One region of the Salinivibrio sp. YCSC6 genome, then DNA from elsewhere that is predicted to be linked to it. Evidence: riboswitches for the same ligand, from Rfam matches in the RefSeq annotation. Region 1 holds a riboswitch; the other holds the start of a gene.
The links. Region 1 has a riboswitch for lysine ahead of lysC (lysine-sensitive aspartokinase 3). Riboswitches for the same ligand answer to the same signal wherever they lie in the genome.

Region 1 (15,166 bases):
TGATCTCGGTGTGATGGTGCCGACCGATAAAATCCTGTCGGTGGCCCGAGAAGAAAACGTCGACATTATTGGTCTATCGGGTCTGATCACCCCGTCGTTAGATGAGATGGTGAACGTGGCGAAAGAGATGGAGCGACAAGGGTTTGATATTCCTCTGTTGATTGGCGGTGCGACCACCTCCAAAGCCCATACCGCGGTGAAAATTGAGCAGCATTACCATGCGCCCGTGGTCTATGTACCCAACGCGTCGCGTGCGGTTGGGGTGTGCTCCTCGTTATTATCCGAGACGCAGCGACCTGATTTTGTCGCGCGTTTGGCCAAAGAGTATGACACTGTGCGTGAGCAGCATCAGCGTAAAGCGCCCCGCACGCCACCGGTGACCTTGGAGCAGGCTCGCGATAACAAGTGGCAAACGGATTGGGCAAACTATATGCCTCCGCAACCGGCTAAGCCAGGCATCCATGTTTACGATGATGTTTCGATAGCGACCTTACGTCAGTATATCGACTGGACGCCTTTCTTTATGACGTGGTCTCTCAGTGGCAAATTCCCCGCGATTTTGGATCACGAGCTGGTGGGGGAGGAAGCCCGTCGCTTGTATCAAGACGCCAATGCTTGGCTCGATCGTTTCGAGGCAGAAGGCTTGGTAGCGGCAAAAGGGGTGTGTGGCCTCTTTCCTGCCAATAGCGTGGATGATGATATTGAAGTGTATACCGACTCGTCACGACAAACGGTGAGCACGATATTGAATCACTTGCGTCAGCAAACACAAAAGCCGCGTGGTGCGAACTATTGCTTGTCAGACTTTATTGCGCCGAAAAGCAGCGGTCAGCCGGATTGGGTTGGTGCATTTGCGGTGACAGGCGGCATTGGTGAGTATGCTTTGGCGGAAGAGTACAAAGCGAAAGGGGATGACTACAACGCGATCATGATCCAAGCGGTGGCGGATCGACTCGCAGAAGCCTTTGCGGAATATCTTCACCAGCAAATTCGGATCACCTTGTGGGGGTATGCGCCCGATGAGACGCTTGATAACGACGCCCTGATCCGCGAACAATACCAAGGGATCCGGCCAGCGCCAGGTTATGCCGCCTGTCCTGAACACAGTGAGAAAGGCAAGATTTGGCAATTGCTATCGGTAGAAGCGCATACGGGGATGACACTTACCGAAAGCTATGCCATGTGGCCGGGCGCGTCGGTTTCGGGTTGGTATTTTTCCCATCCAGAGTCACGTTACTTTGCGGTAGCGAAAATTCAAAACGATCAACGTGATAGCTACGCGGCACGTAAAGGCTGGTGTCTTGAAGAAGCTGAAAAGTGGCTAGGCCCTAATCTGAATGCCTAACCGAGAAAAGCCAGCGCACGCTGGCTTTTCTTTTGGGTGTTACTCAAAAAGCTGTGTATGTAAACGCTGCACCACCTCGGTGGCACTGTCGTCATCAACCACCATACAGACATTGTGATTACTCGCGCCATAACAAATCATGCGCAAGGTGGCGGTATCTAAGGCGTTAAATACCGGCGTCACCGCCCCCGGAGTATGACGCATCTCATTACCAATTAAGGCGACCACAGCCAAGTGTTGGCAAACGTCAACATGGCACAAGGTCGAGAGTTCCTCCAAGGCGGCATCAGGCAAACGGGGCACCTCACCTTGTGTATTGGTTTGATCGAGCGTCAAAGACACACTGACTTCGGAGGTCGTGATCAGATCGACGGAGATCTGATAGCGCGCTAGGATCGCGAAGACGTTGGCAAGAAAGCCATACGCTTGGAACATCGTCAAACTGGTCAAGGTCACCATGGTTTGATTTCGGCGCAACGCAATGGCGCGGAATAGGGGGGATGATTCCGCGTGTTCTCGAATCCAAGTCCCGCCTTTTTCCGGCGCACAGGCCGCCCCGACAAAGACAGGAATATGCTGGCGTACCGCGGGTAATAGCGTGGACGGGTGGAGCACTTTGGCGCCAAACGTCGCCATCTCCGATGCTTCACTAAAGCTGATCTCAGCAATAGGACGTGCTTTGGCAGCGAGGCGTGGGTCGGTAGTATAAATGCCCGGTACATCGGTCCAAATCGCCAAGCTTGTTGCCCCGAGCGCTTCGGCAAACAAAGCGGCACTGTAGTCGCTGCCTCCTCGGCCAAGAGTGGTCGTTCGTCCTTCTTTGTCGGCACCGATAAATCCTTGGGTCACGAGAATGTGATTGTCTAGCTGCGCATTCAAGCGCTGACACTGTTGCTGAGTCAGGGCGATATCTGGAATAGCGTGACCAAATTGGCTATCCGTTTTCAAATATTCGCGGGCATCAATCCGAGCTGCGGGCAGGCCAAGGTGGACGAGCAAGCGAGTAAACAGGTGCGTAGAGGTAAGCTCGCCACAGGCAACCAAGGCATCGGTAAGCGCTTCGCTCGGGGCCTCACAGGCTTGCTCACTCAAGGAGATAATCTGCTGGTGGAGCGTTCGCACTGCTTCTTGGGTGTGATGACAAGCGGGCAAAGCTGCCAGTATTTGCTGGTGGATAGCGTCTATTGCATCCAGTGTGTTTTGGCGTAAGACATCGTTTTTTATGCCTTGGGCTAAGGCGACAAGATGGTTAGTGACGCCGGCACATGCGCTAATTACTACAAAACGGGTCTCGGGATGGCGCATAATCACTGCGGCACTTTGTTGCATGGCGGCAAAGGTGCCAACACTGGTGCCGCCAAATTTAGCGACTGAAATAGATGGTAACGGGTTCACGTCCTTTTCCCCTTTTGAGCTCGTGCTCATTGATTCAACATATTTAAAAGTCAGTGGGGAACATCAGAAGTCACGTCGCAAACGCGAGCAAAAAGGAAGAGCAAACGGCAGGCATTCTGCCAGAAGCGCTCCACCTGTCTGTCCAAATGGATGACAAGTGACAGCCTGAAGGATTCAGCCTTCATGGCCGGCGGCTCCTTACCCTGTCGGAACCCCCTCGGCATCGCCTCCCCTGATTATCACGCCTTGGAGTAGGGCTCCGCGTGATAACTGCCTGAGTGATGCACCTCTTCTGTATGTTCGGCCATGTGTTGATCCACATGGTGAGTGGTTACATTACGGGCGCTGGTGAGTGGTTGTCAACCGCCAATTGAGTTGCAAAGCGACGATCAGGCACCTATATCGCTGCTATCCGCCACCTGTTGAATATGCGCTCTAGCACGTAAGTTCGCAATGTGACAATGGGGCGATGAACACAAAGTATGCTATAACGGAAAGCGCAAATTTAGCAGACACAAGGATAGGTTATGGCAACTTCAATTTCCGATATCCGCTCATTTCAGCCGATAGAGCGCACCCTGATGGGCCCTGGCCCGTCTGATATTTCTCCGCAAGTTTTGCAGGCGTTGAGTCGTCCGACGTTGGGACACCTCGATCCCCTTTTTATTGCGATGATGGATGAGGTCAAACAGCTCTTACAATATGCCTTTCAGACCGAGAATCCGTTTACCATTGCGGTCTCTGCCCCCGGGAGTGCAGGAATGGAAGCGTGCTTCGTTAACCTTGTAGAGCCCGGTGATACCGTGATTGTCTGCCGCAATGGGGTGTTTGGCGACCGAATGCGAGAAAACGTTGAACGCTGTGGTGCACACGCGGTGATGGTTGACGATGCATGGGGCGAGCCTGTCAGCCCTGAAAAGGTGGAAGCGGCATTAAAAGCGCACCCAGAGGCTAGCATCGTCGCGTTTGTTCATGCTGAAACCTCCACGGGCGCTTGCTCAGATGCGCAAACTCTGGCGACGCTGGCGCGCGAGCACGGCTGCCTTACCATTGTTGATGCCGTAACATCACTTGGCGGTGTACCCTTGAAAGTCGATGAATGGCAACTTGATGCAGTCTACTCTGGTAGTCAGAAATGCTTGTCATGTGTTCCGGGCCTATCGCCGGTCACCTTCTCGGCGCGAGCCGTTGAAAAAATGCAAGCGCGCACCCACAAGGTGCAAAGCTGGTTTCTCGATCAAAGTTTAGTGCTGGGCTATTGGAGCGGTGACGGCAAACGCAGTTATCACCATACGGCACCGGTTAATAGTCTGTATGCATTGCATGAATCATTGCTCAAGTTATATCAAGAGGGAATTGAGAATGCTTGGCAGCGTCATCAAACCATGCATCAACGCTTAAAAGCGGGGTTGGACGATTTAGGTATCCGCTTTGTGGTGGATGAGCCTTATCGCTTGCCGCAATTGAACGCGGTGTACATTCCGGATGGTGTCGATGATGGCGCGGTACGCCAACATTTGCTCAACACCTATAACCTCGAAATCGGTGCTGGCTTGGGCGATCTCGCTGGTAAGGCATGGCGAATTGGCTTAATGGGCTACAGTGCGCGTGAAGAAAACATCGCGCTATGCTTAAAAGCATTGGGCGACGCACTGCGCTAAGCGTACGTTATTCCGGCGGAGTGCGCATCGGTAAGGTGTGGCGAGTGGTCCACACCTTGGCGGCTTGCGGAAACAAATATCGCGCCTCTTGCTGAATATCGCGCGCCCGCTGCGTATCGCCAATTTGCAGTGCAATCTGGTAAGCATGCTGGTAACCCGCAAACGTGGGGTGTTGTGCCACATGCTGCAGCCATAGGTTCAGGTGCTGGTGGCGCTCGGCATCCGACAGTGTCTCTAGGGTGTGCTGAAAGTGCTGTTCCGCGAGCCCTTGGGTGAGTTTGCTTTGCCACCATGGATGTTGCTGGTAGAGCGCAATACGCTGAGAGGTTAATAAAGAGTCACGCAGGTAGCGATTGGCTAAATACACCGATGATAGGCACAACAATCCCACCAAGATCATTACAGTGACAATACTGCGTGTCGCGATACGCTGCCCATATTCGGCGGTAGAAAATGTGATTCGTTGGTATTTGCTGGTTAAATTATCCAGCCAGTACAGCCACATGAGCAGTAGAATGCCGTTAAACCACTGCGTACCGCTGGCCGGATAGATAAGCAAGCCAGTGAGTGGCGGAAGCACGAGCGCAACGAGCATACGCCGCGTGCCTGAAGGGGCGCGGATAATGCGAAGCGCCAGTGGCAGTATCACCGCAAGATACGCCAGTGCTATCACAAGCCCACCTTCCAATAACCACAATGCTAGCGCACTCGGTAATTTCACGGGGCCAGTGTGTCCCGGATGTGCCGCCGATGCGAGCAGTAGAGTCGTTTGTCCATGACCCATGCCAACGCCAAAAAAAGGCGTTTGTTGAAACTGCTGCCAGGCAAGCCACAGTACGCGTTTATCTTGAGGCGTGAGCCATTGCCAGCTTTCTTGCCCGGTCAGCCCGAACACCGCGAGTAACGCACCGGCAGACATGGCGGCCAGCCACGCAAGATGCTGGCGCCGCGTCGCAAAGCGACTGAGATAAACTTGTTGCAAGGCAATGGCGCAAAGGGCAAACAGGAGCAGTAGCGGTCGTCCTTGCATGGCAAGCACGGGCAGGATAACCACTGGCGTGAACACCAACACGCTTTGCGTTATGGGATGGCGGTAGCGGTTACTTGGCTCTCGGGCGAGCAGATAAGCCGCCAAACTTAGGCCGGTGAGTAATAACGCATGGGTCACGGCAGCGGGTAAATGCGGCACCCAATGTTCAAACTTAAAAGGCGCTATGCCCGGTGGCGATTGGTTGCCTAAGACGGAGAGGATGGCCAACCAAGAGGCAAGCATCAAGACGGCCAGTAGCTTTTGTCGCTGGGCATGATTAAAAATAAACTGCTGTAAGCTGGAGAAAAAACCGAGGCTGAGAACCAATGCGGCGATGGCATAGCCGCTATTTAGCGTTGCCGCTTGTGGATAAAGATATGGCACACTGGCACAGAGCGTGGCGGCCACTAACGCCCAGGTTAAGTGAGTGACGCGCCATGTGTGCTGTCGCCACACTTCCAGTCCGGCGAACCCCAATACCAAGCTAAGCGTGAGTAACGATAGAGCGGCAGCAGGATGGCGAATACCCACCAACGGCAAGTCGACCGAATACAATGGCAAACAGATCAGCCATAACGCCGCCAGTGCCCCTAAAAAGGGCACCGTAAGCGGTTTTCGTTTCACTCGGTGGGTGGGTAACGCCTGTGTCATTATCGCTCCAACATGGGCTTCAAGAAGTGGGCCGTGTGGCTACCAACCACATTGACGATCTCTTCTGGCGTGCCTTGAGCAATGATTTCACCGCCGCCGTTACCGCCTTCAGGTCCTAAATCGATGATCCAATCTGCGGTTTTAATCACATCTAGGTTATGTTCGATCACCACAATGGTGTTGCCCTGTTCGCGTAAGCGATGCAACACATTCAGCAACTGCTGAATATCATGGAAGTGCAAGCCGGTTGTCGGTTCATCAAGGATATATAGCGTTTTACCGGTATCGCGCTTAGATAGCTCACGGGCCAGTTTTACCCGCTGTGCTTCGCCGCCAGATAAGGTGGTGGCGGCTTGGCCTAGACGAATATAACTCAGACCGACATCCATCAACGTTTGTAGCTTACGCTTGATAGCGGGGACAGCGTCGAAAAATTCACGTGCGTCTTCGACGGTCATTTCCAAGACTTCATCGATAGTTTTGCCTTTATAGCGCACTTCGAGTGTTTCGCGGTTGTAGCGTTTCCCTTTACACACATCACAAGGCACATACACATCGGGCAAGAAGTGCATTTCTACTTTGATCACCCCATCGCCTTGGCAGGCTTCGCAGCGACCGCCGCGTACGTTAAAGCTAAAGCGACCCACTTTATACCCGCGTGCCCGAGCCTCTTGCGTGCCGGCGAAGAGCTCACGTATCGGCGTAAAGATCCCCGTATAAGTGGCTGGGTTTGAACGTGGAGTACGCCCAATGGGGCTTTGATCAATATCGATCACTTTGTCGAAATGTCCTAACCCGTCAATAGACTCGTAAGGCGCGGGTTCGGCGGTGGTGGCACCATTGAGTTGCTGGTGGGCCACTTTAAAGAAGGTATCGTTAATTAACGTCGACTTTCCTGACCCAGATACGCCGGTGACACAGGTGAATAAGCCTACGGGTAAGTGTAAATCGACATGTTTTAAGTTGTTCCCTGTTGCGCCTTTAAGCACCAACATTTTGTCGGGATCTCGAGGGCGACGGGTCTCTGGAACGGCAATCGCCTGCTTGCCGCTGAGGTATTGTCCGGTTAGCGAGTTGTCATTGTTGAGAATATCGTCGAGGCTGCCCTCGGCCACGATTTGTCCGCCGTGAGCACCAGCGCCTGGACCAATATCAATCACATAGTCGGCGGCGCGAATGGCGTCTTCATCATGCTCGACCACAAGCACGGTGTTTCCGAGATCGCGTAAATGCTCCAGCGTATCGAGTAAGCGTGCGTTATCTCGTTGATGCAAACCAATGGAGGGTTCATCAAGCACGTACATTACTCCGACCAGGCCAGCCCCGATTTGACTCGCCAAGCGGATACGCTGTGCTTCCCCGCCAGAAAGCGTATCGGCGCTTCGTGACAAGTTAAGATAATTAAGCCCGACATTGACCAAAAAGCGTAATCTGTCATGGATCTCCTTCATGACTTTTTCGGCAATTTTGGCACGTTGACCCGATAAGGTTAGTTGTTCAAAAAAGTCGAGGGCTTGTTGAATGCTCAGCTCGCAAATTTCAGGTAAGTTGCGGCCATCAATAAATACATGGCGTGCTTCCTGACGCAATCGTGACCCGCCACAGCTTGCACACGGTTTAGTCGCAATGTACTTAGCCAGCTCGTCACGTACCGCATTAGATTCGGTATCACGGTAGCGACGCTCCATATTGTTGAGGATCCCCTCAAAGGGATGTTTGCGCACACGAATATCGCCCCGATCGTTGACGTATTTAAACTCGATCTCTTTCGGGCCTGAACCGTAAAGCAGAATGTCTTGAATGGTGCCAGACAGATCTTGCCAAGGCAGCTCGAGATCAAAGTCGTAGTGATCAGCGAGTGAGCGTAGCATCTGAAAGTAGTAGAAATTGCGTCGATCCCAGCCTCGAATCGCCCCACCGGCGAGGCTGACCGCAGGGTTCTGAATAATCCGTTTAGGATCGAAGTACTGTTGTACGCCTAAGCCATCACAGGTGCCGCAAGCGCCAGCCGGATTATTAAAGGAAAACAGGCGTGGCTCTAACTCTTGCATGCTGTAACCGCAGTGCGGGCAGGCAAAATTGGCAGAGAAGATCAGCTCTTCGCCGTCGCCATCCATCCAGCTTATCACCGCGCTGCCGCCGGTGAGCTCGAGGGCGGTTTCAAACGACTCCGCTAAGCGTTGCTGTTGATCTTCACGGACTTTAAAGCGATCCACCACCACTTCAATGGTGTGTTTTTTATGTAGTTCGAGTGTCGGTGGATCGGACAGATCGCAGACTTCGCCATTAATACGTGCGCGAATAAAGCCCTGTGCGGCAAGGTTTTCGAGAGTTTTAACGTGCTCGCCTTTGCGGTTTTTGATAATCGGGGCGAGCAACATCAGTTTACTGCCCTCTGGTAGGGCAAGCACTTTATCGACCATTTGGCTAATCGTCTGAGCGGCCAAGGTCACATCATGGGTCGGACAGCGAGGCTCGCCGACACGCGCATACAGCAAGCGTAAGTAATCGTACACTTCGGTGATGGTACCCACGGTTGAGCGCGGGTTATGCGAGGTTGATTTTTGCTCAATGGAGATAGCGGGGGACAAGCCTTCAATATGATCAACGTCGGGCTTTTCCATCAAAGAGAGGAACTGGCGCGCATAAGCCGACAAAGACTCAACATAGCGACGTTGTCCTTCTGCATACAAGGTATCAAAGGCTAAAGATGATTTTCCGGATCCAGAGAGCCCGGTGATGACAATCAACTTATCGCGGGGAATAGTTAGGTTGATGTTTTTGAGGTTGTGCGTACGCGCGCCTCTGACGTCGATATTATCCATTGTTATCCTACTTCTCAGTCAGCTCACTTATTGGTCACCGGTGCCCAGTATCGCACAGACGGCGCTGTGACCAAACAAAAAAGGCTGTATATTTACACAGCCTTTTGCCAAGGTGGAAAGTCCTTACGTCGAGACGCAACGCAGAGCGGGGGTTACGGGTTTTTAACCGTGGCTTCGTCTTTGTTTTTGCCGCCTAAGTAGAGGTTTTGATAGCAGTGATTAGTGGCTTCGATAAAGCCTTCCACGCTGCCACAGTCAAAGCGCTCCCCTTTAAATTTATAGGCCAACACACATCCGGCTTGCGCTTGCTTGAGCAAGGCGTCAGTGATTTGCACTTCACCGTTTTTGCCCGGTGGTGTGTTTTCGAGCAGTTCAAAAATATCAGGGGTTAAAATATAACGGCCGATAATGGCTAAATTGCTCGGCGCTGTACCCGGGTCAGGTTTTTCCACCATGTTGTCTACGCGGAAAAGGTCGTCTTTGATCTCTTGCCCGGAAATAACCCCGTATTTATGGGTCTCGTCTTCGGGTACTTCTTCCACCGCGACGATAGAACAGCGAAATTGTTTGTATAGCGCCACCATTTGTTTAAGCACGCCATGCCCCGGGTTGATACACAGGTCATCCGCCAGCACGACCGCAAATGCTTCATCACCCACCAGTTCACGCCCGGTTAAAATGGCGTGTCCTAAGCCACGCATTTCATGTTGGCGAATATAGGTAAACGAGGCTTTTTCGATGGTGTTACGGATATCATCCAACAGCACTTCTTTATTGGTGCCGCTGATCTGATGCTCCAGCTCATAGTTCTTATCGAAATGATCCATGATCGCATGCTTACCGCGACCCGTTACAATGCACATGCCGTGGATGTCCGCTTCAAGTGCTTCATCAACACCGTACTCAATCAATGGTTTATTGACGACAGGCATCATTTCTTTGGGCATGGACTTGGTCGCGGGTAGAAAGCGCGTACCATAACCGGCGGCGGGGAACAGACATTTGTTAATCATCTTGGATCCTTTATTCGTCACTGATGTGGCCATACAGGCCGCAGCGTGATTTACGTGAATGGCAATCAAATACACCATCCACAGCAATAGGTTGGGCATTATTTTGCTGGGCGACGCGCAGGGAAGCAAGCCGCGATCGCTCCAGTATAGCGAAACGCACGCCCTCACTCATCGCTCACCCAGACTCTGACGACATGAATATGCGTTAGTTCACACTCTTTACCCATGCTCACGCGAGACAGAGTTAAGAGGCTGAGCAAACTTACGGGTAGTGGCGACTGAAAGCCGATATAAAGTCGGATAGCTTTGTTTGTGGCAAGGCATTGATTCCAGCCGCGCCTTCTCGTCCTCCGCCAGTGGCAAATTGTTGTGCGAGAGCCACTGCGCCTAGGGGACGGTTTAAGGGGGCGCGAATGCTAACCATCCAGTCTCCATCCGGTGTTGGCGTTAATACCGCGTGAGCTTTATCGGGCGATTGGTTGGCAAGCTGATTGCCGAACATGCCGCTGATACGCCGCGCCCAAGGCGCATTGGGTAGTAGATAGACGGCACCACCGGCATAGTCATACTCGGCAGTAAGTTGTTCTGCATGAGCACGATCGGTTTGGTATCCCTCCGCGAGCGCCATCACGATATCTGGATAGGCTTGCATAAAGTCGTCAGGTGTTTCAAATCCGGCCATGTGGCGATAAAGCACCGCAGGCGGCATGAGTAGATCATCCAAACTGGCACCATAACTGTTGTAGTTTAGATACACCCCTAAGCGCTGTAGGCGGTCGCGCGTGGCGGCATCGATCTCGCTTTGCTTCACTAGGGCGTCAGCACTGCGGTTCAGGTTGTCACCATAAGCGCCCACGAGCGCCCAGTGACGATATTGGCCACCGAGTAGGGCGTCAATAATCAGCGCGGTACAGGTATTCGATGCAGTATGAATGTGCGCATCCAATAACGGCGAGGTCGGAAGCGGCCCACTGTCATGATGGTCTGCATAAAAAACGCTGGCTCCCGCCTGCAATAAGGCCTCTAAGGCAGGACGGTTTTTTGCCATCGAGATATCAAACACATTGACCTGTTCGGTCTCAACTGGGACGTGTTGCAACAACGCAATATCCCGCTTCACACCAGTGATGAGGGTGGTGTTTTGAGGATAAGCGAGGCGCCACTGTACCAGTGCGGTTAGCCCGTCGGCATCGCCATTAAAAACATCAAAGGCCATTTGCGACTTCCTTATTGCAAAAACGGCGCGAGTGCGCCGTTGGGATCGGGAGGATGTATTCGCGATTAATCATCGTAACTGTCAGGACCGAGTTCGAGCCCGACCGATCCGATTAACGATAAGTTGTTTTTCGCCCAAAAAACAGCTTGTACGCGATTTTTTACATTTATCTTTTTGAAAACATTATACAAATGCGATTTAACCGTGTGCTCGCTGACCGCAAGCGCATTGGCAATATCTTGATTCGATGCGCCTGTGACCAGATGCCGTAAGATTTCTTGCTCACGGTTGGTGAGCACGATGGCTTGTTCATCGATAGTTTGCTGGTAATGCTGTTGATAGTAGTGAATCAGCGCCGCCATTTTGTGGCGGGGGAGCCAATATTCTCCCGAGAACATCTTCTCAACGCCGTAGCACAGATGGCTTAGCTCATCGTCTTTCTTAAATACCCCTTTAATAAAGGGCCAGCTTGCCAATTCCTTCGCGGTAAGATCATGGGCATTGAGGAGAGCAAACACATGCTGATCGGCATACGGTGTGAGTGCATGTTTAAGACGCTCGGTGGCGGTGTCGTCGAAGGCACTTAAATCAATCAGGACTAACCCAGAACGCTCGGTAAGCTTTTCGTGAATCGTATCTGGACTCACGAGTTCAACGGTGCCGCGGATTTCTTTTTCTAAACACGCGATCAATGCAGAGACAGACATGCTGGGCTGAGAGATGAGAAGCAGTGTGTAAGAATCGGACGTGGTTTCTGCCTTGCTCATAAAGTTCCTACTTATCTGACGTAAAGCGTGCTCACCGATGTGCGTATTATTGCATAATTCAGCGCAGAGAGGCGCTCACGCGGGGACTTTATTCAGTCTAAACTATTTTTGTTGTCTACGTATATGTAAGCGTATGACCATTCTTAGGTTCGCAGCGTGAATGCAGATTCTGGAACCAGATCGCGTGGAAAAGCATCGAACCTCTTGGGCGCTCGTGCTAGACTTCGTGTTTATTTATCCAGTAGGCGAAAATGTTTTCGCGTGTAACAAGAGTGGGAGTCACCTATGGCCAGCCGTGGCATAAACAAAGTCATCTTGATTGGTAATTTGGGCAATGATCCGGAAATCCGTTATCTCCCGAACGGTGGTGCAGTGGCGAACTTAAGCCTAGCGACCTCGGAGTCATGGCGCGACAAGAGCACTGGCGAGATGCGTGAAAAAACCGAATGGCACCGCGTGGTTCTGTTTGGTAAGACCGCAGAAGTGGCTGGCGAGTATTTGCGTAAGGGCTCGCAAGTTTATATTGAAGGGCAGCTGCAAACGCGTAAATGGCAAGATCAAAGTGGTCAAGACCGCTACTCAACAGAAGTCGTGGTGCAAGGCTTTAACGGTAGCATGCAAATGCTTGGTGGCCGTGCCGGACCAGGTCAAGGTCAGCCAATGCAGCCGTCGCAGCAACAAGGTGGGTGGGGCCAGCCTCAACAGCCACAAAACAACTTCAACCAGCAGCCGCCTCAGCAGCAAGCCGCACCGCAATCTCAGCCACAATCGCAACCTCAGCAGCAGTACAACGATCTGCCTGACTTTGACGACGATATTCCGTTCTAAAAAACGGTTTACTCGAAAAGCGATAAGCCCCGTTGTTACGGGGCTTTTCTTTATCTGATGAACTTAAACGCCGGGGCCGGCTTTGAGGAAATGTGGCAGTTGTGTCGGCGTTGGACACTTTAGCTGCCCCATGACTTGCGTCATTTGTTGTTTGAGCATTTCAATCGCGTGCTCGCCACCATGATGCCCCACGGCGCCGCACGCATAAACAAAGGTACGGCCCAGTAAGGTAAAGTCGGCTCCCATGGCCATAGCCTGCGCAACGTTGCCACCGCTTTGTACGCCGCTGTCTAGCAACAGCTTAATTTTATCCCCATAGGCTTTGTCGATAGTGCGAATGGTATCGAGCGGCGATTCGCCGATATCTAACTGACGACCTCCATGGTTGGATAGCACTACCCCATCAGCACCTAGGGCAACGGCCTGAGCGACGTCTTCAGGATTGACCAGTCCTTTGAGAATCAAGGGGCCATCCCAGTTGTCACGGATCACTTTCAGGCTTTCAAAATCCACTGCACCCATCACGGTATTGTTCATAAAGTTTGCCAACTCGCTGGTGGGCATGTTCTTCGGCATGTAGGGTTTGAGGGTTTGCATTTCCGGAACCCCCGCCAGCAAGGTATGCCAACACCAGCTTGGACATTGCATCATTTGTGCAATATTGCGTAGGTTCATTTTGGGTGGCATGGCTAAGCCGTTTTTGATGTCGCGAGGGCGATAACCAAAGGTTGGTACATCGACGGTGACAAGGAGAACCTTGTAGCCTGCACGCTTAATGCGGCCCATCAGATCTTCGCGGATCTTGGCATCGGTTGGGTTATAGAGCTGATACCACGCCGTGCCCTCAGAAATGTCGGCAATGGTTTCAAGACTTGCCGACGACACGGTACTAAGTACGTAGGGCACATTGGCTTCCAGTGCGGCTTTGGCAAGGATTTCAGGCGCTTTAGGCCACATCAAACCTTGTAAGCCAACAGGCGCAATGCCAAAGGGCGCGGCATAGCGGTGGCCGAAGAGCTCAACGGATAAATCAATGTCAGGGGTGGGAGCCAAAAGATCAGACTGTAGCTTGACGTCTTTAAAGCGATCAAAATTATGAGCGAGACCGATTTCGTCGTGGCATCCACCACATAAATAATCAAAGGCAAAGGCGGGAATACGCTTTTTGGCCGCACGTTTGAGTGCCGGTGTGTCGGGATATTTAGGATTGTAGTAAGACATGGATCTCGCGTCCGTTTTGTGAGGTGAGTAAAGACCCTTACCTTAGCGCGGCAGTTGTTATCGATATATAGACAAAAAATAAAATACTTTTTCCAAAATCGCGCAAAGCCGCGCATGCGCTATCGCTTTTTAAGCCGTGGTATTCCCTTAGATATACAAATTCTTAACTTTTTGCTTGATAAAATCGATAAATAATTTGGTCTTGGTATGGTTGTAGTCCAACTTTGGATAGTAGGCATAGGCAGATGTGCGGGGCTGTTTCAGGGTTGGCAAAACGGGGACCAGTAACCCTTGATCGAGCTCTTTTTGGACGGTGCCCGCGCCGCCAAGAATGATCCCCATCCCGATCACAGCCGCACTCACTAGCGCTTCGGGATTGGGAGAGACAAAGTTACCGGATAACTGCAAGCGCGTTCCGTCTTCAAAAACACGTTCTTGAGGTTGGTGTGAATTGCCATATAGCAGGACGTTGTGTTCGGTCAGTTGCGTGGGTGAGGTGATCGGCGCGTGACGCGCGAGGTAACTGGGAGCGGCGAAAAAGCCGGGCTGAAAATCAAACAGCTTGGCGGCGATGTAGCTGGCTGAGTTGAAGTAGTCGAGCTCACGGCTGATCACCACATCTAAATTCAGATCGGGCAATTGGCCGGGAGTTAGCGTGGTCAACTCGACTTTGATTTTCGGATAGATCTCAAGAAACTCAGCAATAAAGTTGACCAAGAAGCGGTTCCCTGTCACCAATGGCGCACCGATACGCAGGATGCCACTGACTTCGCCAAACGTGGATGCGGTCTCGCTGACCAGCTGTTGCCAATCATCTACCCACGCTTTGGCGCGTTGATAAAACAGATCGCCAGCATCGGTCATCGATAGGCTTCGGGTGGTGCGTTTTAACAGCTGCACGCCTAGCTGGCTCTCAAGCCAGCTTAACCGCTTTGACAGTGCAGAACTTGAGGTGTGTAACTTGGTGGCGGCTTGTGCCAAAGAGCCTTGTTCAACCACACAGATAAAGCTTTGCGTGCAGGTAATCCAGTCCATGAAACCTCTTAATAGTGAAAAAGGTGATAACCAATCGTCAGACAAGCATTCACATTATGATAACCAAGCCTGATAATACCGATTACTCGACCATCAAGGCGACCTGAATCAGCAGAGAATCATGGAAAGAACAGCCAACGCCATCAAAGTTAGCGGCATGAAGCTTACCAATCGATTAG
Region 2 (15,166 bases), 710 kb from region 1:
TTTCTTGTCATGGTGCGCGATGTGAGCCGCGTTTAGTGAGCATTGTGTGACACATTTTGCGGCAAAGCCTAACAAACCTTAACTCGTCGATGACACTATTTCGCCATCGTTATGGCATGCTGATGAGGACATTGAGATGTATTGCGCAATTTATCGTAGCAAAAAGAAAGAAGGCACCTATCTTTATGTACCGGGGAGAGATAAATTCGATGATGTGCCAGAAGCATTAATGAACAGTTTTGGACAACCAGAGTTTGCCATGATGATTGATCTCGGTAAGCGAGAAAAACTTGCGGTTGTTGATATTGAGAAAGTGAAACAAAGTCTGCAAAACGAAGGGTTCTTTCTACAATTACCACCGCCACCGGATGCGGCGTTGCAGGCTATCCGAAACAAGAATGAAAAATTGTAATTAGGGAAGCGTATGCGCAAAGGTTTGATTTCAGCATTGGTTGCAGCCTCAGTTTTTACCTCGGGGCCGCTATTTGCAAAAGAAGGGTTTGATCAGTACGTCGAATCATTGAAAGAGGAAGCGCGTCAAGCAGGGATTGATGACGATATACTGGCACGCGCGTTTGCTGGCATTGAGTATCATGAACGGGCAGTCAGTGCCGATAGAAATCAACCTGAGCGGCGTTTAACCTTGGATGAATACATTCCCCGCGCCGTACCGGATTGGAAAGTCGATCAGGCGAAAGCGCTGTATAAAAAACATTATGCGGCGCTAAAAAAAGTCGGTGAGGAATATCAGGTTCAGCCTCGTTTCATTGTAGCCTTGTGGGGCGTGGAAAGTAATTTTGGCAAACTGCAAGGCAACTACAATGTTATCGAAGCATTGGCCACATTGGCTTATGATGGGCGTCGAGAAGCCTTTTTCCGCCAACAAACAATGGCAGCACTGACCATATTGCAAGAAGGGCATATTGCGCCTGAAAACATGAAAGGTTCATGGGCCGGTGCAATGGGGCAAAGCCAGTTTATGCCGACGTCTTTCCTTCATTATGCGGTTGATGGGAACCAAGATGGTAAAAAAGATATTTGGCAAACGGAAGCTGATGTCTTTGCTTCTGCGGCGAACTATCTAAAACAAGCTGGCTGGGACGATACGTACACATGGGGACGCCAAGTTAAATTACCAAAGCATATAGATAGGAATAAACTTGGTGTCGAAAGTAATAAGGCGCTGTCATTGAATCAATGGCAAGCATTAGGTGTAACGCGTCTTAATGGCCAAGCGTTGCCGAATGTCGATATTCAAGCTTGGTTGATTCAGCCTGATGATGAACTTGGACGAGCTTATTTGGTTTATAACAATTATCAAAGCTTGTTGAAATGGAACCGTTCGCACTACTTTGCGTTAGCAGTCAGTCATTTGGCAGACCGGATAAAGTTTGGTTAATGGATGATGACAGAGTTTTACGAATCAGACAAAAAAAGAGGCCGTCCGGCCTCTTTTTTTTATCTTTATGTGCAACACTTAGGCTTGTTGACCAGGGATCAAGAAGTCTTCTAATTTCGCGCTACCATTTTCGGTTGCTTCACGGATCACTTTCGGCATACGACCTTGACCGGTCCATGTTTTTACCGAGCCGTCGCTATCAGTGTATTGATATTTAGCAGGGCGTGCCGCGCGCTTGCCTGTTGATTTAGACTTGCTTGCACCACCTAATAATTTCATGAGTTCATCAGGTTCAATACCATCGGCGATTAACATCTCACGGTATTTTTCTAGTTTCGCTAGGCGTGCTTTTTCTTCTTCTTGCGCTTGACGCTCAATCTCTTCACGTTCTTCAACGACGGTTTGCAGCTTTTCTAACGCTTCTTTAAGTTGCTCGGCGGTCATTTCTTTCGCGACAGCACGTAAGCTGCGTAGGTTAAGTAACGCTTTCATTGCATCAGACATTATTGGGTTCCTATTTGATTTATATGTTAATTGAACGGATGGTAACAGTATAAGTGAAATATACAATATTACATAAAATAGTTAATGCCTATTTTTCATTATTTATTTTCTGTTCGCAATATTTGTTACCCATATTTAAGGGTGTTTTTTTAAATATGCCCAAATTTTGAGTGATTGCGACTGATTTCATCGACACTTGATAGTGTGACGTTTTAAGTGGTGGCTTTTTGTGCGTGAACAGTTGCGATAGTGAACATCTTGTGTAGAATGCTCCACTCTTAACGTAGAGGTGCGTTGTTTATAAGTAATGTGCACGAGGGTGATGCCAGTGACCGCACATGAAAGGAGCCAACGCCGAAGCCAGTAAGGCCATCATGCCGACTGTGCTGGGGCTGTTACCGAATAGGAGCAGCACTGCCATAGTAATTAGGACACACTATGGAGCGCTACTGTAGGAGGCAAGTTGTTTGCTGTGTGTTACCACGCCTTACCAGTCTTCGTTTCTGCAGTAGATCTCCAACCAATTGGTTGATATTGAGATCATGAACTTAACAGACTTTTCTTCATCCGCTTTATCGTTACTTCCACCCTTGCTGGCTTTGGGCCTTGCCATTGCAACACGCCGCGTGCTGTTGTCGCTAGGCATGGGGATTGTACTCGGTACCTTACTACTCGCTGACTTTTCCCTAGGGACATCGGCGCAATACCTTTTTGATGTGGTTGCCGGCCTATTTGTGGCTGACGGCAGCATTAATAGCTGGAATATGAGTATTCTTGCTTTCCTCGTACTACTCGGGATGATCACCGCTTTATTGTCGCTCTCTGGAGGAACACGAGCGTTTGCAAATTGGGCACAGAGCCGAATTAAAAGCAAACGAGGAGCAAAGCTACTGGCGGCTTTTTTGGGCGTATTTATTTTCGTAGATGACTATTTTAATAGCTTGGCGGTGGGGGCTGTTTCGCGCCCTGTGACCGATCGCTTCCATGTGTCTCGAGCGAAGCTTGCGTATATTCTCGATTCGACTGCTGCACCTATGTGTGTTATCACCCCCGCTTCGAGCTGGGGCGCTTATATCATTACCGTCATCGGCTCGATTTTAGTCGCACATGGGGTGACTGATTACACGCCGCTCGGCGCCTTTGTCACCATGATCCCGATGAACTTCTATGCAATCTTTGCGCTTCTGCTGGTTTTTGCAGTGATTTGGTTTCAGCTTGATATTGGCCCCATGCGTCAATTTGAATACCAAGCAAAAAAAGGCAGTCGCTTAGGGGATGAAAGCGACAATTGTGCCGATCTTTGTGACGATCTTGGGATTGAAGAAAGCGAGCACGGCACGGTTTCTGATCTGGTGTTACCGATTGTGGTCCTCGTTGTGGCGACCATCAGTGCGATGCTCTACACCGGTGCACAAGCGTTAGCGGGTGACGATGTATCTTTCTCAGTACTCGGCGCGTTTGAGAATACTGATGTAGGCATGTCCCTTCTGATGGGAGGCGCAGCGGGACTTATCGTTGCTTTAGCCATGACGATCAAACAAGGGATTGGTGCGCCTGCGATCAGCAAAACCTTATGGGTCGGGGCGAAATCCATGTTTGGGGCCATTCTTATTCTGCTGTTTGCATGGTCTATTGGCCATATCATCGGCGACTTGCAAACGGGTAAATATCTGTCTTCATTGGTGCAGGGCAATATGCCATCTGAGCTACTCCCTGTTGTGCTCTTTTCACTCGCGGCAGTGATGGCATTTGCGACCGGCACCTCATGGGGAACCTTTGGTATCATGCTACCGATCGCGGGCGATCTGGCTGCGGCGACGGAAATTTCCTTGATGTTACCTATGCTGTCGGCGGTATTAGCTGGTGCGGTGTTTGGTGACCATTGCTCACCGATCTCAGATACCACTATCTTGTCATCTACAGGAGCACGCTGTGGGCATATTGATCATGTCTCGACACAGTTGCCTTATGCGATTGGTGGCGCTCTGGTGTCCGCGGTTGGCTTTCTGGTCCTTGGCTTTACCGCATCACTATGGTTGGCATTTGCTGCCACGACACTGGCCTTTGTCGCGCTTTGTTTTGCGCTACTGTGGCTGAAAAAGCGCCCATGCAAAGCCATGGCCTAATCTCGCTCGTGACTACCTCATAATAGGATTGAGCGCAAAGCCCCGCTGGTCGGGGCTTTCCTTTTTGATGAGATCCGGTAGCATGCTGGATTGATTTTAAGCCTGATGACCGAATAATCCGAGATAACAATGGCGCAGCTTTATTTTTATTACTCCGCAATGAATGCCGGTAAGTCGACAACACTTTTGCAATCAGCCTTTAATTATCAAGAGCGAGGCATGCAGCCCCTGTTATATACAGCGGCAATCGATGACCGATATGGTCAGGGAAAAATTAGCTCACGAATTGGTTTAGAGACAGAGGCGCACCTATACCACAATGAAACCAATTTATTCGAACATGTTTCAGCCATTCAAGAACACGAAAAAGTAGACTGCTTGTTACTGGATGAAAGCCAGTTTCTCACCAAACAGCAAGTGCTTGAGTTAACTGATGTGGTCGATAAATTGCGTATTCCTGTGTTGTGTTATGGATTACGCACAGACTTTCGAGGAGAGCTATTTGAAGGCTCTCAATACTTACTCGCTTGGGCGGATAAGTTAGTAGAACTAAAAACGGTTTGTCATTGTGGTCGTAAAGCTAATCGAGTGATCCGCCAAGATGCAAATGGCAATGCGATCGCTGATGGCGATCAAGTTGTGATCGGTGGCAACGAGCGTTATGTGTCGGTGTGCCGGTTGCACTATAAGGAAGCTCTTGGCTTACTATGAGTATGCCCTGCGATGGGCGAGTGTCTCGATAAGGTAGAGCGCGCCGAGTACGAAAAAAAGCGAACGCATTGCGCTCGCTTTTTCCTTTGCAACCGTCGCGAATAACGCGTTGTTATTTCGCTGCTTCTTGTTCAACGGGGACGATTTGGCTCGCATGGTAGCCTTTCGGTCCTTCTTGAACCTCGTAGCTGACGGTCTGACCCGCTTTCAACGTCCTGTATCCATCCATTTGGATTGTTGAGTAATGCGCAAAAACGTCGCCTTCTCCTTCTTCAGGACAAATAAAGCCGAATCCCTTGGCATTGTTAAACCATTTTACTGTACCAGTTTCCATGCGAAACATCCCTCTTGCATCAAACTTTTGCATACCTTGCAATAAACTAAGTGCCCACTCATGACCTCTGCGCTAGCACGCATCAGACAGCATTTGCTCAAGATGGTGAGCGTGCGATCAAAAAGTGGTTAGTTTATCTACCACAATTCCCACTGTAGTAGATACTTTTAGGCAGTCAAGTATCGATAATAACTTATAACAACATTTTCATAGTAATCCGGAAAAGTGTGAGAGCCTGACAATAAATGCATAAAAAACAATAATGTCATTTTCATGAATCTATCGAGTCACCTCTCACTATGGATGCTCGGTACGTGGCTGTCTGTTATAGGTGAGATGTCGATTAATTGGTATAAATTCAGCTGTTTATGTGTTGTATCTAGAGTTGTTTATCTCACTACACAAGATGATATAACCTAGTGGCGTGAATGAAATCGCATTCATTGGGTGTAATAAATTTTATTGTTTTATGAATAATTTCTTACGTCTAAATACTGAGATAGATTTAGCGAAAATCCCTTTTTCAATCCCATCAACACAGTTATTTCCACTTTACAGCCGTGGAATGTCTTTATTTTTGTACATTCTTTATGGTGGGGGCTGAGATGTTTTTGTTGAACAGTGAACGTTTTAGCACTGTTACCCCTAGATATATCAGTAAGTGACTAACAATTGTGCAGACACACTTTGTTCGCATTGAAAGGGTTGCTGGAATACAATCTGTGGCTTAACTTTAAAGATAGGTGGACGGGATCAGTGGATGGCAGCAACGCCCCGCCACAACGACAGCCTAGACACCCAAACAATGCATTGTAAGTGGTTATGAGTAATTGGAACGAGTGGGCGCTCCCTGATGCTGACATCGCAGCGTCAGAGAAGACGAAGCTACAACCGCCATCTATGTACAAGGTGGTGCTGAATAACGATGACTACACGCCGATGGAGTTTGTCATTGAAGTGCTCCAGACGTTTTTTGCCATGGACGTGGACAAAGCGACGCAAGTCATGCTGACGGTGCACTACGAAGGAAAAGCCGTTTGCGGTGTATTCACCGCAGAGGTAGCGGAAACAAAAGTGGCACAAGTGATGATGTACGCCAAAGAGCATGGTCATCCATTGCTGTGCACCATGGAGAAAGCATGATTTCTCCGGCACGCTTTAGCGCGGTTATTGAGGGAGGTGCCTTATGCTGAACAAAGAACTTGAAGCGAGTCTCAACGGAGCCTTTGCACGTGCGCGTGAAAAGCGCCACGAATTCATGACGGTGGAGCACCTGCTTCTCGCGTTAATTGACAACGCCGCCGCTCAAGAAGCCTTGACAGCTTGCCGCGCAGACCTAGATGGCCTGCGTAAAGAGCTCGATGCGTTTATTGAGCAAACGACCCCTCTTATCCCTGTTGATGATGAATCACGCGAAACGCAACCGACATTGAGTTTCCAGCGCGTACTGCAACGTGCGGTGTTCCATGTGCAATCGTCAGGGCGCAGTGAAGTGAGTGGTGCGAACGTATTGGTCGCGATATTTAGCGAGCAAGAGTCTCACGCGGCTTACCTATTGAAAAAGAACGACGTGAGTCGCTTGGATGTGGTGAATTTCATCTCTCACGGCACCACGAAAGATGACAACGACGATTTGCCGAGTAGCGACATGGGCGCTGAAGAGGCGAGTGGCGAGCCCGGTGAAGATAAACTGGAAAACTTTGCCACCAACCTGAATCAGCTCGCGCGGGTCGGGGGCATTGACCCGTTGATTGGTCGTGATAAGGAACTGGAACGCACCATTCAGGTGCTGTGCCGCCGTCGTAAGAACAATCCGCTGTTAGTCGGCGAAGCCGGCGTGGGTAAAACCGCTATCGCTGAAGGCCTCGCATGGAGAATCGTAGAAGGGCAAGTCCCTGATGTCATCAAAGATTGCGTGATTTACTCGCTGGATATTGGCTCGCTTCTTGCGGGTACCAAATATCGTGGCGATTTTGAGAAGCGCTTTAAGTCCATCTTGAAGCAGCTTGAGAAAGAAGATCATGCCGTACTCTTTATCGACGAAATCCACACCATTATCGGTGCAGGGGCGGCGAGTGGTGGACAAGTTGATGCCGCAAACTTGATTAAGCCATTGCTAAGCAGCGGGAAGTTACGTTGTATTGGCTCAACAACCTATCAAGAATATGGCTCCATCTTTGAGAAGGAGCGTGCCTTGGCACGTCGTTTCCAGAAAATCGATGTCATTGAACCGTCTATCGATGACACCACGAAGATTTTGATGGGCTTGAAGCCGAAATATGAAGCGCACCACGAAGTTCGCTATACCAACAAGGCGATCCGTGCGGCGGTTGAACTGTCGGCTAAATACATCAATGAACGTCATTTGCCAGATAAAGCGATTGATGTGATTGATGAGGCTGGGGCGCGTTGTCGGATGGCGCCAGCGAGCAAGCGTAAGAAAACCGTGAATGTTGCGGACGTCGAGTCGATGATTGCCAAGATGGCGCGTATCCCAGAAAAATCAGTATCTTCCTCGGACAAAGATGTGCTTCAGTCGTTGGAAGATAAGCTGAAGATGCTGGTGTTCGGTCAAGACAAGGCGATTACGGCGCTGTCGGAAGCGATTAAGCTGAGCCGAGCGGGGCTAGGCGAGGAGAACAAGCCTGTGGGTTCGTTCTTATTCGCAGGGCCAACCGGTGTGGGTAAAACCGAAGTCACGGTGCAACTGGCACGTGCCATGGGAATCGAGTTACAGCGCTTTGATATGTCCGAATATATGGAGCGCCACACTGTGAGTCGACTGATTGGTGCGCCTCCAGGTTACGTGGGTTACGATCAAGGTGGGTTGTTAACTGATGCAGTGATCAAGCATCCACACTCGGTGGTGTTACTGGACGAAATCGAAAAAGCGCATCCGGACGTGTTCAACTTGTTGTTACAGGTGATGGATAACGGGACGCTGACCGATAACAACGGTCGTAAAGCGGATTTCCGTAACGTTATTTTGGTCATGACAACCAACGCCGGTGTGGCAGAGACGGTCCGTAAGTCTATTGGCTTGATTCAACAAGATCACAGTCACGATGCGATGTCGGAAATCAAAAAGGTGTTCTCACCGGAATTCCGTAACCGTTTAGATAACATCATTTGGTTTAATCACCTTGATGAAACGGTCATTCTGCAAGTGGTTGATAAGTTTATTGTTGAATTACAAGCTCAGCTGGATGCGAAAGGGGTCTCTTTGGAAGTGACCTCCGAAGCGAAGCGCTGGCTTGCCGAAGAGGGCTATGACAAAGCCATGGGCGCGCGTCCAATGGGCCGGGTGATTCAAGACAACCTGAAAAAGCCGTTGGCAAACGAGCTGTTGTTTGGCTGTCTAGTGAACGGTGGGACAGTGCGTGTTGTGCTTAAAAACAACCGCTTGGATTTCCAATTCAGCGACCAGATGGAACCTGCATAAAGCGTAGGATAAGTCTGATAAGCAAAACCCGGCGCATGCGCCGGGTTTTTTGATCGCGTTATGAGGATTAACGCGAACGGAAAACGATGCGACCTTTCGACAAATCGTAAGGGGTCATTTCAACAGTGACTTTGTCGCCGGTCAGGATGCGGATATAGTTTTTGCGCATCTTGCCTGAAATGTGGGCAGTCACCACGTGACCGTTCTCTAGCTCAACGCGGAACATAGTGTTAGGTAGCGTGTCTAGCACGGTACCTTGCATTTCAATTACGTCTTCTTTTGCCATTGAATCCTCTTAGGCTTACTGTTTTAGCCAATTTTTTGACCGACAGATAATGCCTCTATTCTGAAAGTCTGTAAAGTTCGGGTGCGAATTTTACCCTGTCGACGCCAAGCTTGCTAGAAAAAATAGCCACTAAGCGGTGGATATGGGCAAGCTAAAGGGTCGCCATTGGTGATTTATAAAGCGTTGGTGCGGGAAGTAATCCGCTTTATAACGCATGGCTGGACAATCATCAATTTGATAGCCCAGATAAAGCCACGATTTTTTCTCGGCGCTGGCATATTCAAGTTGAGCTTGAATGCAGACGCGTCCTAATGAAAAACGATGGAACGGATCAAAAAAGCTGTATAAGGCGCTTAAACCGTCACTCAGCACATCAGTAACGGCAATCGCAACCAAGGTCTCTTCACCGTTATTAGGCTCATACAAATGAATAAAGCAGGGGTGAAGCCAGTCGCTATGGGTGAAGGTAATAAAGTCCTCCGCTTTAGCTGGGTACATATTGCCATCAGCATGGCGCGCGGTGATGTATTGATCGTAAAGTGAAAACCAGTTTGGGTCGAGCTGGTCGCTAATCTTTACCCGCAGCCGTTTTAGTTGGCTGCGATGGCGCTTTTGGCTTTTACTTGGTTGATACGCGCCAACATCAATGCGCAAGGATTGGCACGCATTACAGTGAGGACAATGCGGGCGATACATCATGTTACCACTGCGGCGAAAACCGGCGTTGATCAGTTGTTGGTAACCCGCAGGATGGTGCATGTCGGGGGATAACACGACCGCGAGCTGTTCGTTCTCTGTCGATATATATTGGCAGCGAGAAGCTGGAGTAAGGCCGACTTTTAGCGCGACGCTCATGACTGCCTCTCACGAAAGTCCGCGATAACGTGCGGCATATATGCGGCCTTTAAGCGCGTGTCTCGCGCCGCGTATAGGGCGTGAATAAACTCATCCCGAGGCCACGCCTTGGCGCCGAGAGAGGCAAGGTGGGGCGTCATCATTTGGCAATCGATGTACTGCCCACCTTGAGCTTGAAAGTGACGACAAAACTGCCAAAGCGCGAATTTTGAGCCATTATCGATAAGCGAAAACATGGATTCACCGCAGAAAAACTGTCCTACGGCGACACCATACAATCCCCCTACGAGTTGATCCTCTTGCCACACCTCGACACTGTGCGCATCGTGCTGGTGGTGGAGGGCGAGGTAGGCCTCGCGCATCTGGTCGGTGATCCAAGTTTGCTCAGGGCCCCTGATGGCGGCACATTGATGAATCACTGCCTCGAAGGCGTGATTGACGGTCACGGTCACTTGGCTTTTGCGCGCCGCTTTGCGCAAGCTGCGGCTGACGTGAAAGTCAGAGGGACGAATGATGGCCCGTTCACTTGGCGACCACCACAGTAACGGGTCTTCTTCACCAAACCAAGGGAAAATACCGCTACGATAGGCAGACATGAGCCGTGCAGCCGAGAGATCGCCGCCAATAGCTAACAGGCCATCTGGATGAGCGAGTGCATCGCTCACCGGAGGAAAGCGAAAATCATCTGCCGCTAATGGCGGCAAAAAGAGGGTCATACCCGCAGTCTCTCCATGTGTTACAAGCGTTGTCGCAGTTGTGCATAGCGTCCGTTTGCCGCCATGAGTGCAGCATGATCGCCTTGTTCGACAATCTCACCGGCATCCATGAGACAAATGGTGTCCATTTGCTCAAGCCCGACCAAGCGGTGAGTGATAAACACCACGGTTTTGTTTGCACAATGTTGCTGTAGTAAGGATAGGATCTGCGCCTCCGTTTGCACATCTAACCCTTCGGTTGGCTCATCTAATAAAACGATAGGCGCGTCATGCAAAAGGGCACGCGCAATACCAATCCGTCGTCGCTCGCCACCAGAAAGCTGTCGGCCTCCATCTCCCATCCATGCATTGAGTCCTGGCTCGGCCAGCAAGGTCTGCAAGCCTACTTGGGTTAACACTTGCGTCAGCGTCTCGTCGCTGGCCTGCGGGCATGCCAAGATCAGGTTATCGCGCAAGGTGCCGTTAAACATGTCTACCCGTTGTGTGACGACAGAAATCGCTTGGCGTAACGCCGGCTCTGACCATTGACGTAAAGGCTTGCCATCAAGATGGATCTCGCCGTTGCTTGGATCCCATGCGCGCGTTAACAAGCTAAGCAGGGTTGATTTTCCACATCCGGTCCGACCGAGTAGCGCCACTTTTTGCCCCGCATGTACGTGCAAAGAAATGTGGTTTAATGCAGGGTTTGCAGTTTCTGGGTATTGATAACTGACGTTATCCAGCTTGAGCTCACCTTGCACCGCATCGGCATGTCCTTGCGGCGGAAAATAGACACTGGGTGTACGCTCTGTAATCCGGTTGAGCCGCTTAGCCGCGGTCAGGGTTTTCCCCAAATATTGGAAAGCCGCGGTGATGGGCATCATCAACTCAAAGCTTGCCATAGTGGTAAACGCGACCATTGCAATAAGCGGATCGGGCAAGCGACCACCCACACCATCGGCAGCTAACCAAATCATCAAAACTAAGGTTAAACCGGTTGCCGCCATCAGCACCGCATTCGCCCAGCCGGTGACGTTTGCCATGTTCGCCTGCGCGGCTAGCATGGATTTTTCACTGTCATCAACCCGTGCACGATAACGGGATTCTGCGCCAAAAAGGGCGAGTTCGGCATGGCCTTGCAGCCAATCGAGTAGGGCGATTCGGGTAGCGGCATTTTGTTCTAATTGCTGGCGTCCATGTTGCTTACCAAGATGGTAAAAAATAACGGGTAACCCCAGCAGTAACGCCAATAAACAGCCGCCCAACGCTAGCCCTAAGGTTGGGTCGAACCAACCCAAAAACAGACTCACGGCAAGGACACCGAGGGCGCCAACAACCATGGGGCTAACCAAGCGCAGATAGACGTGATCCATCGCATCAACATCGGCCACCATGCGATTGAGCAGGTCGCCATCACGCACATTCAGGGTTTGATCCGGCACCAAAGGCGCAAGCTTACGGAAAAACGCTACCCGAAGGTCGGCAAGCAATTTAAACGTGGCATTGTGGCTGACGACGCGCTCTGCCCAGCGCCCAAAGGTACGGCCGATAGAAAAACCACGCACGCCAGCAGCGGGTAACATGTAATTGAAGGTGGCCATGCCAGTGAGTCCAGCCACGGCCGCCGCAGCGATAAACCAGCCTGATAAGGTTAATAGGCCAATCGCGGCAAACAAGGTAGCAAACGCCAACACCATGCCCAAGCTAAGACCAAACCAGTGACGCTTATACAGGCGTAAGTAGGGGAGTAGTTCACGCATCGAGATTTCTCCTGTCTGCTGAGGCCAGCATGTCAGCAAGCTGCCCTTGAGCGGCGATATCTTTGAATTTGCCTTGCTGAGTGATGGCGCCATCAGCCATGACCCAAACCTGATCGCAGTTGTCGAGCGCATCGAGGCGGTGTGACACCTGAATACAGGTTTTTCCTTGGGTCGCTGTGTGTAAGCTCAAATTGACCAGTTGTTCGCTGTGGGCATCGAGGCTTGCCGTCGGCTCATCCAATACCCATAGTGCACCGTCTTGCAATAAAGCACGTGCAACCGCGATACGCTGTGCTTGGCCGACTGACAGTCCGCCGTTGCGGTCGCCAACGGGATGAGCCAGTCCGTCGGTCAGGCGCATGACAAACTCATCGACATAGGCTTGTGTCATTACATGATTAATTGACTCTGGCGTGGCATCAGGGTTGGCGAGCGCAATGTTGTCACGAATAGAGCCATGGAATAGCTGTGGATTTTGGCCTACCCAACTGATCGCTTGGCGCCAATGGGTGAGTGAGAGCGCTCGGCGCTCACAACCGTTAATGACCAGACTGCCGCGATAGGGTAAAAAGCCGAGCAGTGCATTCAACAGGCTCGACTTGCCTGCGCCACTGACGCCGACAAGTGCAATATGCTCACCGGCTTTGACGTCAAAGTTGAGCGGCCCAGCCAAGACATGGCCATCAGGGCTGAGCACTTCGAGATCGCGCGCGGTGATGGTCACAGCCTCGAGATCGGGTGTCTCTTGGCCTTGTGTGCCGGTATCGGGTTGCGCATCGAGAAACTCGACGATGGATTCGGCAGCCCCAATCGCTTGGGCTTTGGCGTGATAAAACGTGCCAAGATCACGTAATGGCTGGTAAAACTCAGGCGCGAGCACCAGCACAAATAGGCCGGTAAATAGCGATATCGGGGCACCATAGTGGCCAAAGTTAAGTTCACCAATGAAACTGAAACCGAAATAGACGGCCACGACTGCAATGGAAATGGCCGTAAAAAACTCGAGCACGGCGGACGACAAGAAAGCCAGTCGTAGCACTTCCATGGTTCGTTTGCGGAAGGTGTGTGACGCTAGATGCAGTTGTTCGGCTTCTGCATCAGTGCGATTGAACAGTCGCAGTGTCGGTAAGCCACGCAAACGGTCATAAAAATAGCCTGACATTCGTTGCAGTGCTTTGAAATTCTTGCGATTTGCGTCGGCGGCTTTGATCCCCACCAAGGCCATAAAAAAGGGCACCAGCGGCGCGGTAATCAAGAATATCAAGCCGGAGGCCCAATTGATGGGGAACACGGTGACGAGAATCACCACGGGGATCAATACGGCAATCGCCATTTGCGGTAAATAGCGGGCAAAGAAGTCCTGTAATTCTTCGACTTGCTCGAGGAGCAAGCTAGCCCAGCTGCCCGCCGGACGACCTTGAATACTCACGGGGCCGAGTTCATGAAGACGATTCAAGATCAACTGGCGAATATGGTGGCGAATGGTTTGGCCACAGCGATAGCCCGTTCGCTCTTTGGCCCAACTACAGGCCGCACGCAGTAATACTACGGCCCCCAGACCAAAGAAACTGGGCAGTAAACTGTATTTATCGGCTTGTTCGATAATGAGCTGATAAAGCAAATGGGCGAGGAGCGCTGCTTGGGCAATGAGTAGCAGTCCAGATGTAAAGGCTATGCCAATCGTCGCAACTAACCAGGGTTTGGCTAACACGCTCTGCGACTTGAGCCATTTCGTTAGCGCCCGCTGTTTAGATTTATCCATATCGTCTTATTATTTTATGAAAGGCCTGCGAGTGAGGCAGAGCAGGCTGCTCAGGGGCAGCCTGCGTGGGATCGCGCGAGGGTTACTTCTCAGCTAACCCGTCAAGGTAGCGCTCAGCATCGAGCGCTGCCATACAGCCGGTGCCGGCTGACGTGATCGCTTGGCGGTAGACATGATCCATCACATCGCCAGCGGCAAAAACGCCTTCAATGCTGGTTTGTGTGGCGTTACCGTTCAGGCCGGAAGCCACTTTGATGTATCCGTTTTCCATCTCTAATTGACCGGCAAAAATGTCAGTGTTTGGCTTATGGCCGATAGCGACGAAGACGCCCATTACATCCAGCGTTTCTGTCGCATCACTTTGGGTGTCTTTTAAGCGTACAGCAGTGACGCCCATTTCATCGCCGAGTACCTCGTCCAGCACACGGTCAGTGTGTAAAACGATGTTACCGTTCTCAACTTTGTCCATCATGCGATCCACAAGGATTTTTTCCGCACGGAAGCTATCACGGCGGTGTACAACATGGACTTCAGAGGCGATGTTAGACAAATACAAGGCTTCTTCGACCGCGGTATTACCCCCGCCAATCACAGCCACTTTTTGGTTGCGATAGAAAAAGCCATCGCAGGTTGCACAGGCGGAGACCCCACGGCCTTTAAAGGCTTCTTCTGATGGCAAACCAAGATATTGTGCGGATGCACCTGTCGAAATAATTAAGGCATCGCAGGTGTATTCACCACTGTCGCCTTTTAAACGAAATGGGCGCTGAGACAGATCAACGTCGTTGACGTGATCAAAAATAATCTCGGTGTCGAATTTCTCCGCATGGTCTTTCATGCGGTCCATCAAGGCTGGACCCGTGAGGCCTTCTGGATCGCCAGGCCAGTTCTCTACATCTGTGGTGGTGGTTAGCTGGCCACCTTGTTGCATACCCGTGATCATAACTGGATTCAGGTTGGCACGTGCCGCATAAACAGCGGCGGTATAGCCAGCCGGGCCTGAACCAAGGATCAATAGGTTAGCATGCTTAATGTTACTCATTCACGTCTCCGGGCAGGATAGAGGTTCGTTTTGAATGGCCTGATTGTAGGTAAATTGGACGGGTAAAGAAAGGGCACCGTGACGGTGCCCTTTGATTGTAGGGTACAAAACGCACATTAATGTGCGGCTTTTAATGCGTCCATGGCATCCACATAAGGAAGTTCAAAGCCTTCAGCCACTTCTTTGATGGTGACTTGACCATGAATAACGTTCAAACCATTGCGCAGGTGTTGATCTTCTACCAAGGCAT

Region 2: it holds a riboswitch for lysine, as region 1 does, so the genes downstream of both, E8E00_RS08600 (Na+/H+ antiporter NhaC family protein) here and lysC (lysine-sensitive aspartokinase 3) in region 1, are expected to answer to the same signal.

Annotation. Positions count from the first base shown of each region.
Region 1 covers NZ_CP039516.1:2,573,304-2,588,469, reverse strand. The annotation lists gene metH (methionine synthase) at 1-1,345, shown strand, start outside; gene lysC (lysine-sensitive aspartokinase 3) at 1,385-2,770, opposite strand; lysine riboswitch at 2,856-3,040, opposite strand; gene E8E00_RS11965 (alanine--glyoxylate aminotransferase family protein) at 3,268-4,401, shown strand; gene E8E00_RS11960 (Wzy polymerase domain-containing protein) at 4,409-6,082, opposite strand; gene uvrA (excinuclease ABC subunit UvrA) at 6,082-8,907, opposite strand; gene galU (UTP--glucose-1-phosphate uridylyltransferase GalU) at 9,060-9,920, opposite strand; gene E8E00_RS11945 (acetyltransferase) at 10,183-11,136, opposite strand; gene E8E00_RS11940 (LuxR C-terminal-related transcriptional regulator) at 11,202-11,903, opposite strand; gene E8E00_RS11935 (single-stranded DNA-binding protein) at 12,189-12,731, shown strand; gene E8E00_RS11930 (alpha-hydroxy acid oxidase) at 12,795-13,952, opposite strand; gene E8E00_RS11925 (LysR family transcriptional regulator) at 14,100-14,987, opposite strand; gene csrD (RNase E specificity factor CsrD) at 15,109-15,166, shown strand, end outside.
Region 2 covers NZ_CP039516.1:1,864,002-1,879,167, reverse strand. The annotation lists gene E8E00_RS08615 (YcgL domain-containing protein) at 137-412, shown strand; gene E8E00_RS08610 (lytic transglycosylase domain-containing protein) at 425-1,399, shown strand; gene E8E00_RS08605 (H-NS family nucleoid-associated regulatory protein) at 1,478-1,903, opposite strand; lysine riboswitch at 2,180-2,360, shown strand; gene E8E00_RS08600 (Na+/H+ antiporter NhaC family protein) at 2,446-4,029, shown strand; gene E8E00_RS08595 (thymidine kinase) at 4,159-4,740, shown strand; gene cspD (cold shock domain-containing protein CspD) at 4,853-5,074, opposite strand; gene clpS (ATP-dependent Clp protease adapter ClpS) at 5,897-6,217, shown strand; gene clpA (ATP-dependent Clp protease ATP-binding subunit ClpA) at 6,261-8,516, shown strand; gene infA (translation initiation factor IF-1) at 8,584-8,802, opposite strand; gene E8E00_RS08570 (arginyltransferase) at 8,932-9,657, opposite strand; gene aat (leucyl/phenylalanyl-tRNA--protein transferase) at 9,654-10,373, opposite strand; gene cydC (cysteine/glutathione ABC transporter ATP-binding protein/permease CydC) at 10,394-12,112, opposite strand; gene cydD (cysteine/glutathione ABC transporter permease/ATP-binding protein CydD) at 12,105-13,874, opposite strand; gene trxB (thioredoxin-disulfide reductase) at 13,957-14,916, opposite strand; gene ald (alanine dehydrogenase) at 15,033-15,166, opposite strand, start outside.